2 regions of the uncultured Sulfitobacter sp. genome follow, and region 2 is predicted to be linked to the other one. Evidence: riboswitches for the same ligand, from Rfam matches in the RefSeq annotation. Region 2 holds a riboswitch; the other holds the start of a gene.
The links. A riboswitch is a leader RNA that binds a small molecule or an ion and turns the genes downstream of it on or off. The one in region 2 is predicted to bind cobalamin.
Positions count from the first base shown of each region.

Region 1: linked by a shared signal. The riboswitch ahead of AADJ11_RS02205 (DUF1636 domain-containing protein) and the one ahead of nrdH (glutaredoxin-like protein NrdH) in region 2 are both predicted to bind cobalamin.

Region 1 covers NZ_CAXHZD010000001.1:466,684-471,788, forward strand. Annotated here, with positions in the region: gene pcaF (3-oxoadipyl-CoA thiolase) at 1-1,152, opposite strand, end outside; gene cobO (cob(I)yrinic acid a,c-diamide adenosyltransferase) at 1,377-1,988, opposite strand; cobalamin riboswitch at 2,026-2,234, shown strand; gene AADJ11_RS02205 (DUF1636 domain-containing protein) at 2,328-2,738, shown strand; gene cobW (cobalamin biosynthesis protein CobW) at 2,740-3,798, shown strand; gene cobN (cobaltochelatase subunit CobN) at 3,805-5,105, shown strand, end outside.
Region 2 covers NZ_CAXHZD010000003.1:214,665-219,769, reverse strand. Annotated here, with positions in the region: gene nrdE (class 1b ribonucleoside-diphosphate reductase subunit alpha) at 1-1,554, opposite strand, end outside; gene nrdI (class Ib ribonucleoside-diphosphate reductase assembly flavoprotein NrdI) at 1,536-1,952, opposite strand; gene nrdH (glutaredoxin-like protein NrdH) at 1,959-2,180, opposite strand; cobalamin riboswitch at 2,283-2,475, opposite strand; gene AADJ11_RS11650 (sodium:proton antiporter) at 2,593-4,407, opposite strand; gene AADJ11_RS11645 (SDR family oxidoreductase) at 4,552-5,105, opposite strand, start outside.

The DNA.
Region 1 (5,105 bases), on a different contig from region 2:
GGTGCACAAGGCATAGCGGCCGCCTGTGCGTTTCAATTGCAGCGCGGCGGTCATAACCAACCGTGCGCCGGACATGCCCAGTGGGTGACCGATGGCAATCGCACCGCCATTGGCATTCACATGCGGCGCGTCGTCGGCAACCCCAAGGGCGCGCAGGGTGGCGATGCCTTGGCTGGCGAAGGCCTCGTTCAGTTCGATCACATCCATCTGGTCGATGGTCAGACCGGCGCGGGCCAGAACCTTTTGGCTGGCAGGGACCGGGCCAATACCCATGACGCGCGGTTCAACACCGGCGGCTGAAATACCCACGACGCGGGCAATCGGGGTCAGGCCGTGCTGGTTGGCAGCGGCCTCGGACGCCATCAGCATCGCGGCGGCACCGTCGTTTACGCCAGAGGCATTGCCGGCGGTGACCGTCAGGTCGGGGCCGTTGATCGGGCGCAGTTTGGTCAGCGCTTCCATCGACGTGCCGGGCCGTGGGTGTTCGTCGCGGTCAAATACAATCGGATCGCCCTTGCGTTGCGGGATTGTGACTGGCGCGATTTCATCCGCGAAAATGCCAGCCTTGTCTGCAGCATCCCAACGGTCTTGGCTGCGTTTGGCAAATGCGTCTTGATCGGCGCGGCTGACGTCATAGTCGGTGGCCACGTTATCGCCGGTTTCAGGCATCGATTCGACGCCATATTGCGCCTTCATCTTGGGGTTCACGAACCGCCAGCCGATGGTGGTGTCATAGACGGCATTGTTGCGCGAAAACGCGGTTTCGGCCTTGGGCATGACAAACGGCGCGCGCGTCATGCTTTCAACGCCGCCAGCAATCGCCAGATCCATATCGCCTGCCTTGATCGCGCGGGCGGCGGCACCGACGGCATCCATGCCCGAGGCGCACAAACGGTTGATTGTGGCACCCGGCACATCCACCGGCAGGCCAGCTAGCAATGCGGCCATACGCGCCACGTTACGGTTATCTTCGCCCGCTTGGTTGGCACAGCCAAAGATCACATCGTCCACCTTTGACCAATCCAGGTCAGGGTGGCGCGCCATCAGCGCAGCGATTGGCACAGCAGCCAGATCATCGGCCCGAACCGATGACAAAGCCCCGCCAAAACGGCCAATGGGTGTGCGCTGTGCGTCACAAATGAAAGCGTCCATGAAAGTCTCCCTTGATTAATGAGCCTAGGGATAGTCGCGATTCGCCGCAACTTAAATGTTACTTAAATGAAGAATAATTTTACAATATGTAACATGATTAAGACGTCGCTAAACAGCATTAAACGCGTGGAGTCGAAGGGGCGAGACCACGCGTTCAGGGTCGCCGTAAGCGACGTAACTATATGAAAGAAGACAGGATAAACGCAGCAGCTTAGTGCTGCGGCTTACATCTCCACGCCGTTTTGCGCTTTGATACCATCGCGGAACGGATGCTTGACCAAGGTCATCTCGGTGACCAGATCGGCGGCTTCGATCAGCTCTGGCTTGGCGTTGCGGCCGGTCAGGCAAACATGGGTCATCGCCGGTTTCTGGTGCAGCAGGAAATCCACCACCTCGTCGATGTCCAGGTAATCATAGCGCAGGGCGATGTTGATCTCGTCCAGCAGAACGAACTGAATTTCGGGGTCCAGGATCTGTTCCTTGGCCATCTTCCAACCGTTTTGCGCGGCGGCGATATCGCGTTCGCGGTCTTGGGTTTCCCAAGTGAACCCTTCGCCGGACACGAAGAACCGGCATTCATCGGCAAAACGTTCGGTCAGGAACTTGCGCTCTCCGGTGACCCAATTGCCTTTGATGAACTGCACCACAGCGCAGGGCATACCATGGGCAATGCAGCGCATGATCATACCAAAGCCCGAGGATGATTTCCCCTTGCCTGCACCGGTATGCACGATGATCAAACCCTTTTCGTCGGTCTTGGTCTGCATCATCTTATCGCGCGCAGCCTTAATCTTGCGCATCTTTTCGGTATGGCGGGCGTTGATGTCCTCGGTCATTGGGGTTCCTCGTTCTTGACAAGTCTCGTGGATTAGGACCATCTGCCCTTATGCTGGTTCCTGTGTAAACAGGTGAAAAGGGAATGTGTATCCGGTTTTATATCGGTAAATACAGCCGCCCCCGCGACCGTGAACGGATTTGAGGAGGATCAACGCCACTGGCCGAAGGCTGGGAAGGCAGATCCACCGTGGGCCAACGCCCGACAACCGTGAGCCGGGAGACCTGCCAGCAAGAGATGCCAAGACCGGACGGGGTGTTCCGGTGTCGGGGTTTGTTCCGTGTGTCGGTTCGCCTCGTCATCAGACCCGCGTTCCATTTACCAGATGGGACCGAGGACCATGAAAGATACTGAACAAAACGCCACCGGCGGCGGGCAACCAACACAGCTTTTGGTTTGCGTGAAATGTCGTCGTGGCCAAGAAACGCCCGAAGATGACCGGCGGCCGGGTCAAGCGCTCTATGACCGGATTGTCGCACTTGATCTGCCCGATGGGGTGCAGGTGGCCCCGGTTGAATGTCTGCAAAACTGCGACCACGGGTGCACCGTTGCACTGCGCGGGGACAGTGACAAATGGACCTATGTTTTCGCCAATGTAGACGAGGGCGACCACCCCGAGATGATCCTGGACGGGGCCGCGCGCTATCATGCGACCCGCGATGGTTTGATCCCTTGGCGCGAACGCCCTGAACACTTCAAACGCAATTGCGTTGCCCGCATTCCCCCTCTTTCTCAACCGCTGGAGTCCTGAGATGACTGATTTCGCAAAATTGCCTGTAACCGTGATCACCGGCTTTCTGGGGTCTGGTAAAACGACACTGATCCGCAACCTGATGCAAAACCCCGGCGGCAAACGTCTGGCCATTATCGTCAACGAATTTGGCGATGTGGGTGTTGATGGTGATATCCTGAAAAGCTGCGCCATCCCCGATTGCCCCGAGGAAAACATTCTGGAACTGGCGAATGGCTGCATTTGCTGCACCGTTGCCGATGATTTCATTCCCACGATCGAGGCATTGATGGCGCTGAACCCGCGCCCCGATCACATCTTGATCGAAACCTCTGGTCTGGCGCTGCCCAAGCCGCTTTTGAAAGCGTTTGATTGGCCTGATATCCGGTCGAAGATCACTGTGGACGGCGTCATCGCGCTGGCCGATGCCGAAGCCGTCGCAGCAGGTCGTTTCGCGCCCAATGTCGCAGCGGTCGATGCGCAGCGTCTGGCGGATGAAAGCATTGATCATGAAACGCCATTGTCCGAAGTATTCGAAGATCAGATTTCCTGCGCCGATATCATTTTGCTGACCAAGCCTGATCTGGCTGGTCCCGAGGGCGTTGCCAAAGCCAAAGCATTGATCAACGCAGAAACGCCGCGCCCCTTGCCCATTATCGAGGTGGCCGAAGGTGTGGTTGATCCGCGGATCATTCTGGGGCTTGAGGCCGCCGCCGAAGATGACATGGACGCCCGACCCAGCCATCACGACGGCCATGATGATCACGAACATGACGATTTTGAATCAATTGTCGTGGATATTCCTGAACAGACTGACCCTGCCGCCTTGGTCGCCGCCATCGAAGGGCTGGCGCGCGATCACAACATACTGCGGATCAAGGGATACGCCGCTGTGACAGGCAAGCCCATGCGCCTTTTGGTGCAAGCAGTTGGTGCGCGTGTGCGGCATCAATATGACCGACCATGGGGCGCAGATGAGGCGCGCCAAGGGCGTTTGGTTGTGATTGCCGAGCATGATGATATCGCCCCCGATGTGATCCGCGCCGCCTTGGGCGCTGTGCAAAGCCAGGCTGCCGAGTAACCAGATATGCATGTCATATTTCGGGAAAGCCATGGGTTGGAGGAGACCGACACACCAACAGATCTGGGGCAGGACGCCGCAGATCTGGTGGTGCTTTCGCTATCTGATTCCGATCTGGGGGCCTTTGCCGAAGCATGGCATCGGGGCGGCGGGGCCGAGGGGCGTCTGCCGTCTTTGCGATTGGCGAATATCGCCGCATTAAAACACCCGCTGTCCGTCGATACCTATGTGGAAAACACATTGTCCGGTGCGCGCGGCATCTTGATCCGATTAATTGGCGGCGTGCCCTATTGGCCCTATGGGCTGCAACAAATCCGCGCGCTGGCCCAATCACGCGGGATTGCTTTGGCGGTTTTGCCTGCCGATGGCCGCGCCGATAGCCGTCTTGATGATATGTCGACATTGCCCGTCTCGACCCTGCGCAGGTTATCGCATCTGTGCACGACGGGCGGGGTGGTTGCGGCGCAGGCTGCACTGGCGCAACTGGCGCTGGCGGCGGGGTTATATGCCGGACCGGTGCAGGGGGCCAAAGGGTTGCCCTCCGTTGGCGCATGGACGCCTGAAACCGGGGCGGCCTGCCCGGTGGTGGCAATGGGTCACTCCGCCGCTTTGGCTGGGCGGTCGCGGATCGTAATTGTTTTTTATCGCTCGTATCTGGTGGCCGCTGATCTTGCGCCGATCACGGCGCTGTTTGACGCATTTCGCCAGCGCGGCTGCGATGTGATCGCGTTGTTTGCCCCCTCGCTCAAGGCTCCTGATGCGGCGGGCTGGCTGCGCAGGCAGATCACCCAACTGGCCCCCAGTGCCATCGTGAATGCCACCGCATTTTCGGGCAAGGGTGACGATGGCACCTCCCCCCTTGATGCCGCCGGTGTGCCCGTTTTTCAGGTGGCGCTGGCCACCTCGACCCGCGACGCGTGGAGTGAGGCCGAGCGCGGGCTATCCCCCGCCGACCTTGCAATGCATGTTGTCCTGCCCGAGGTCGACGGCCGTATTATGGCTGGCGTCGCGTCGTTCAAACAACCGGGCACGCGCGACGATCATCTGCAGTTTTCCCGCTACGCCCATCAGCCGGACCCCAGCCGGATCACGGCCATCGTCGGGCGTGTCATGGGCTGGCTTGATCTGGCGGCCAAGGCTCCGCAAGCGCGGCGCGTGGCGCTGGTGCTGTCGACCTATCCGGGCAAGGATTGGAACATGGGCCATGCGGTTGGTTTGGATGCCCCCCAATCGGCCACCGCTATTCTGGACGACCTAACCGCTTCTGGATATCAGACAGGATCGCCCGATGATCTGCCCCTGCAAGA
Region 2 (5,105 bases):
CCCGGCAAAGCTTTCGCCCTTTTCCTGCGCCAAGAGGTTTGACGCGCGGATGGCGTGATAGGCGACGGCGGCGAAATAAACGGATGTAAATTCGATCCCCTCGGCACTGCCATAATGGATGCGTTCGCGCGCCAGATAGCCGTGCAGGTTCATCTGCCCCAGCCCAATCGCATGGCTTTCGTCATTGCCGCGCCGCACCGAAGGCACGGAATTGATCGCCGACATCTCGGACACGGCCGTGAGCACGCGGATCGATGTTTCCACCGTCGCGCCAAGATCAGGGCCATCCATGGTTGTGGCGATGTTCAAAGACCCTAAGTTGCACGAAATATCGGTGCCCAGATGATCATAGCCCAGATCATCGTGGAACGTGCTGGCCTCGTTTACTTGCAGGATTTCCGAACACAGATTCGACATGGTGATGCGCCCGGCGATGGGGTTGGCACGGTTCACCGTGTCTTCGAACATGATATAGGGATAGCCGCTTTCGAACTGGATTTCCGCCAAGGTCTGAAAGAACTCGCGCGCGTTGATCTTTTTCTTGCGGATGCGTTTGTTGTCGACCATCTCGGCGTATTTCTCGGTGACCGAAATGTCCGAGAACGGCACGCCGTAAACCCGCTCAACATCGTGGGGCGAGAACAGATACATGTCCTCGTTTTTCTTGGCCAATTCAAAGGTGATGTCGGGGATAACCACGCCAAGGCTGAGCGTCTTGATGCGAATTTTCTCGTCCGCGTTTTCACGCTTGGTGTCCAAAAACTGAAAGATATCAGGATGATGCGCATTCAGATACACAGCACCTGCACCTTGGCGTGCACCAAGCTGGTTGGCGTAGGAGAATGAATCCTCAAGCAGTTTCATCACCGGGATCACGCCTGAGGACTGGTTTTCGATCCCCTTGATCGGGGCTCCATGTTCGCGCACGTTGGTCAGCATCAAGGCCACGCCACCGCCGCGTTTACTAAGCTGCAGGGCAGAGTTGATGCCGCGCCCGATGCTTTCCATGTTGTCCTCAAGACGCAGCAGGAAACACGAGATCAGCTCGCCCCGGCTTTGCTTGCCCGCGTTCAGAAATGTCGGTGTGGCGGGTTGGAAACGGCCCGACAGAATTTCATGCATGAACGCCATCGCTTGGGTCTGATCGCCCTGCGCCAGCGTCAGCGCAGTCATCACAACGCGGTCCTCGTAGCGTTCCAGGAACCGTTTCCCGTCACGGGTTTTCAGCGTGTAGGAGGTGTAATATTTGAACGCGCCCAGAAAGGTTGGAAACCGGAATTTTTGCTTGAATGCCGTGTCCCAAATCTCGCGCAGGAATTCGGCTGGATAGGCCTTCAGCACCGCGGCCTCGTAATAGCCTTCGTCGACGAGATACCCGAGCTTTTCCTCAAGCGAGTGGAAGAACACGGTGTTCTGGTTCACATGCTGCAAAAAGTATTCGCGCGCGGCCTTGCGGTCGGCGTCAAAACGGATGTGCCCCGCCTCGTCATATAGGTTCAGCATCGCGTTCAGCGCGTGATAGTCCAGCCCAGCGGTCATACCGTCATCAAGCATTCTGTTCTCCAAAATTTGTCCAGCCCGTCGCGAATGCGGGCGATGTCTAGGTCCGTGCCTGCCAGCTCAAACCTTGTGAGCACGGGCACGTTGCATTTCTTGGCGATCACGTCGCCCGACAGCGCAAAGGTCGCGCCAAAGTTACGGTTTCCCGCACCGATCACACCGCGCAGCAGCGCGCGGCGTGTCGGTTCATTCAAAAAGCGGATCACCTGTTTGGGCACCGCGCCGCGCCCTGCGCCATCGGCGAATGTTGGGCAGACCAGCACAAAGGGGCGGGCAGGGGCTGGCATCGGATCAGACGGGCGAATGGGAATGCGCATGGCATCAATCCCAAGCGCTGCAACCAGCCGCGCGGTATTGCCCGTTGCCGACGAATAATAGACCAGCCCGCCCATTGCCGGTCAGGCCAACTGACCAATCATGTCGGGCCGGAAACCCGCCCAATGCGCATCACCCGCGACCACGACAGGCACCTGACGGTAGCCCATTTCGGTCACGCTTTGCATGGCTTCGGCATCTTGTGTCAGGTCGATCACACGGTATTCCAAACCGCGCATATCCAGCGCACGGGTGGTGGCGGTGCATTGCACGCAAGCGGGTTTCGAATAAACTGTGATGGTCATGCCCATATCCCTATCTGTTGTGGTGCAAAGGGACGGGGGCGCGCGGGGCATAGGCCAACACGGCCACAACCTTCAACACGTCCTCAAGCCCTCCGCTCGCGGTGGTTCGTATCGTGCCAAGGCAGGTCTCCTGGCTCACGGCTCGGATGTGGGGGCCTCCTTCCCGATGCGGGTGCATCAGTGGGTCATAGGCCAACACTTGCCGCTTACAGTTGCGGGGGCAGCACCGGTATCACACCGGTTTCCCTCTTAGCCTGCGACTCGCGCCGCAGGAACCAAAGCAACTACATATTGGGGTGTAATGCCGTTTGGTGTCAATATGCTGTTATTGGGATCGGGTAAATTTTTCTGTGATCAGACCGCAGCGGCGGGGATTTACCCTTGAGCAATGCCAAGCCCCCGCCGATATGCATCACTCCTCAGGTGGGCGCAAGGCGATGATGCGCAGGCCCGGTGCGCCTTTGAAGTCCTCGTTCTTGCGGATAAAGCGAATGGTGCCGTTCGCCGTAATCCGGGCAAGTAATTTTCCGTCCGGCGTCTCGTTGCGCCAATCGTCGAGCGTAAATTCCTCGGATAGTTTTGTGATGCGGAAGGTCCATCCGGCAGCCATCAATTTCTCAAGCTCGGCGTGGGTGGCCTCTAGGCCGAGGGGGCGCCCCCCCAAGGTGCGGGGCAATTGGTGGCGGCTGCTGTCGGCACGTTCGCGCATCACCTGAAACACGTTTTCACGCCCGAATTCCGGGGCAAGGTCCGTGGTCACCAGCGTGTTATAGGCGTCGTTATCCGTGGCCGCGATCAGGGTGGCATAGCTGACCAGCTCGACCCGCTGTTCTGCGGCCTCTGACAGGATATCACCCGAGAATGTATCGATGCCCGCAGCGCGTGCTTTGCGCAGGCGGATGAAGTTCGGATCGGTCATCAAAACGGGCACTTCGGCCTTGCGCAGCACCTCGGCCAGCGCGGTTGTCCAATCCGCCCCGCCGATGATCACGACGCCCGGCACATCGGCACCCGCCAGCCCCAACAGCCGCGCAAAAGGCGCGAGGGTAAATCCGTTGACCACGACCGTCACCGCCACAAGGGCGAATGCCAGCGGTGCAATCAAGGCGGCGTCTTCAAAGCCAAGGCTGAGCAAGCGTTCCCCGAAAAGGCCCGCCACGGCGACCAGAACCACACCGCGTGGTCCGGTCAAGGCGACCAGCAGCTTTTCGCGAAACGGAATGCCAGAGCCGATAAGCGAGATAAACACCGTCAGCGGGCGCGCGACCAGCACGACCACGGCCACAAACGCCGCCGCGCGCCAATCAAGATTGCCAAGCGCGTCCACATCCAGACCCGCAGCAAGCAGGATAAACACGCCCGACACCAACAGCACGGTCGCGTGTTCCTTGAAGCGGCGCAGCTCTTCGTAGCTGGGCAGTTTTGAGTTCGCGATCACGATCCCCATGATCGTCACGGCCAGCAGCCCGCTTTCATGCAGCACGGCGTCAGATGCGGCGAACACCCCCAGCAACAAGGCGAAAAGCACGGGTACTTTCATATATTCCGGCACCCAGCCGCGTTTGAACCCGCGCGACAGGCCGACGCCAGCCGCCACGCCGGCAGCGGTTGCCACGGCAGCCCCGAGCAGCAGTTCGATCATCGCCTCGGACGCCGTGGTGGCCGTGTTCAGCGCCAGCACGACCTCGAACGCCAAGACAGCGGCCAAGGCCCCGATCGGATCGTTAATGATGGCTTCCCATTGCAGCAGGGTCGCGGGGCGGCGCGACAGCCGCGCGGTGCGCAGAAGCGGCGCGATCACGGTGGGGCCGGTGACGATCATGATGCCACCAAACACGGCCGAGCTGGACCAGCTAAGCCCCGCCACATAATGCAGCGACAGCGCGGCCATTAGCCACCCCAAAGGCGCGCCGATATAGACCAACCGCCTGACCCCGCCAACCGCGTCTTGCAGCGTGTGAAAGTTCAACGACAGACCGCCCTCGAACAGGATGATCGCCACGGCGATGGAGATCATGGGGGCCATCAACGGCCCGATATCGCGGGCGGGATCAAAGATGCCAAACACCGGCCCGATCAGAATACCGGCGACCAGCATCAGTACGATTGCAGGCATGCGCAGACGCCATGCGATCCATTGCGATCCAACGCCTATGGCACCGACCAATGCGATTGCCGTTACGGGGTTCAGCGCGCCAAGCGTTTCTGTTGCCACAATGTGATCCATCTATTGTTGGTGGTTTGAAATAGCATGTGACGGGCGCGAGGCAATAAATATTCCGGTTGTCACAGGTCTAGGGGCAAACACAAAAACGCGGACACCGTTGGGTGCCCGCGCGTTCGTAAAGTGGGGGATGGTTCAATCAGCAGATCAGGCCGATTGCATATTCAGCGCCATCCCGTCGTATTGCCCGCTGATTGCGGCATCGGCCAGAACATCGGCAACATCCCGGCGCGACGCCTCGGCTGATGTGTCCACGTCGTCGCCCAAGATCACGTTATCGCTGCGCGGGTCATCTGTCAGGGCAACGGGGCGCAGAATGGCATAAGTTAAGCCGGATGCTTTCAGGTGCTCATCAGCGGCGTGCTTGGCCTTGATGTAGTGGGCCAGATCGCCTGACGGGTTTTCCTGATCCGCCCCGACCGAGCTGAGCATGACAAAGCGTTTCACGCCCGCCGCTGCGGCCAGATCGGTCAGACGCTGCGCGCCGTCGCGGTCAACCTTATCGGTCATTCCGGCATCCGTGTCGCCGCCTGAACCGGCGGCAAACACGACGACATCCATGCCTTGGCAAACGTCATCCGACAAATCGGTCAGGTCGCCGTGGCGCAAATGCGTGCCCTTAGGCAGATCACTGGTGTCAGAGCTTTCGCGCACCAGTGCGGTTGCCTCATGCCCTTGATCAATAAGATTTTTCACCACAT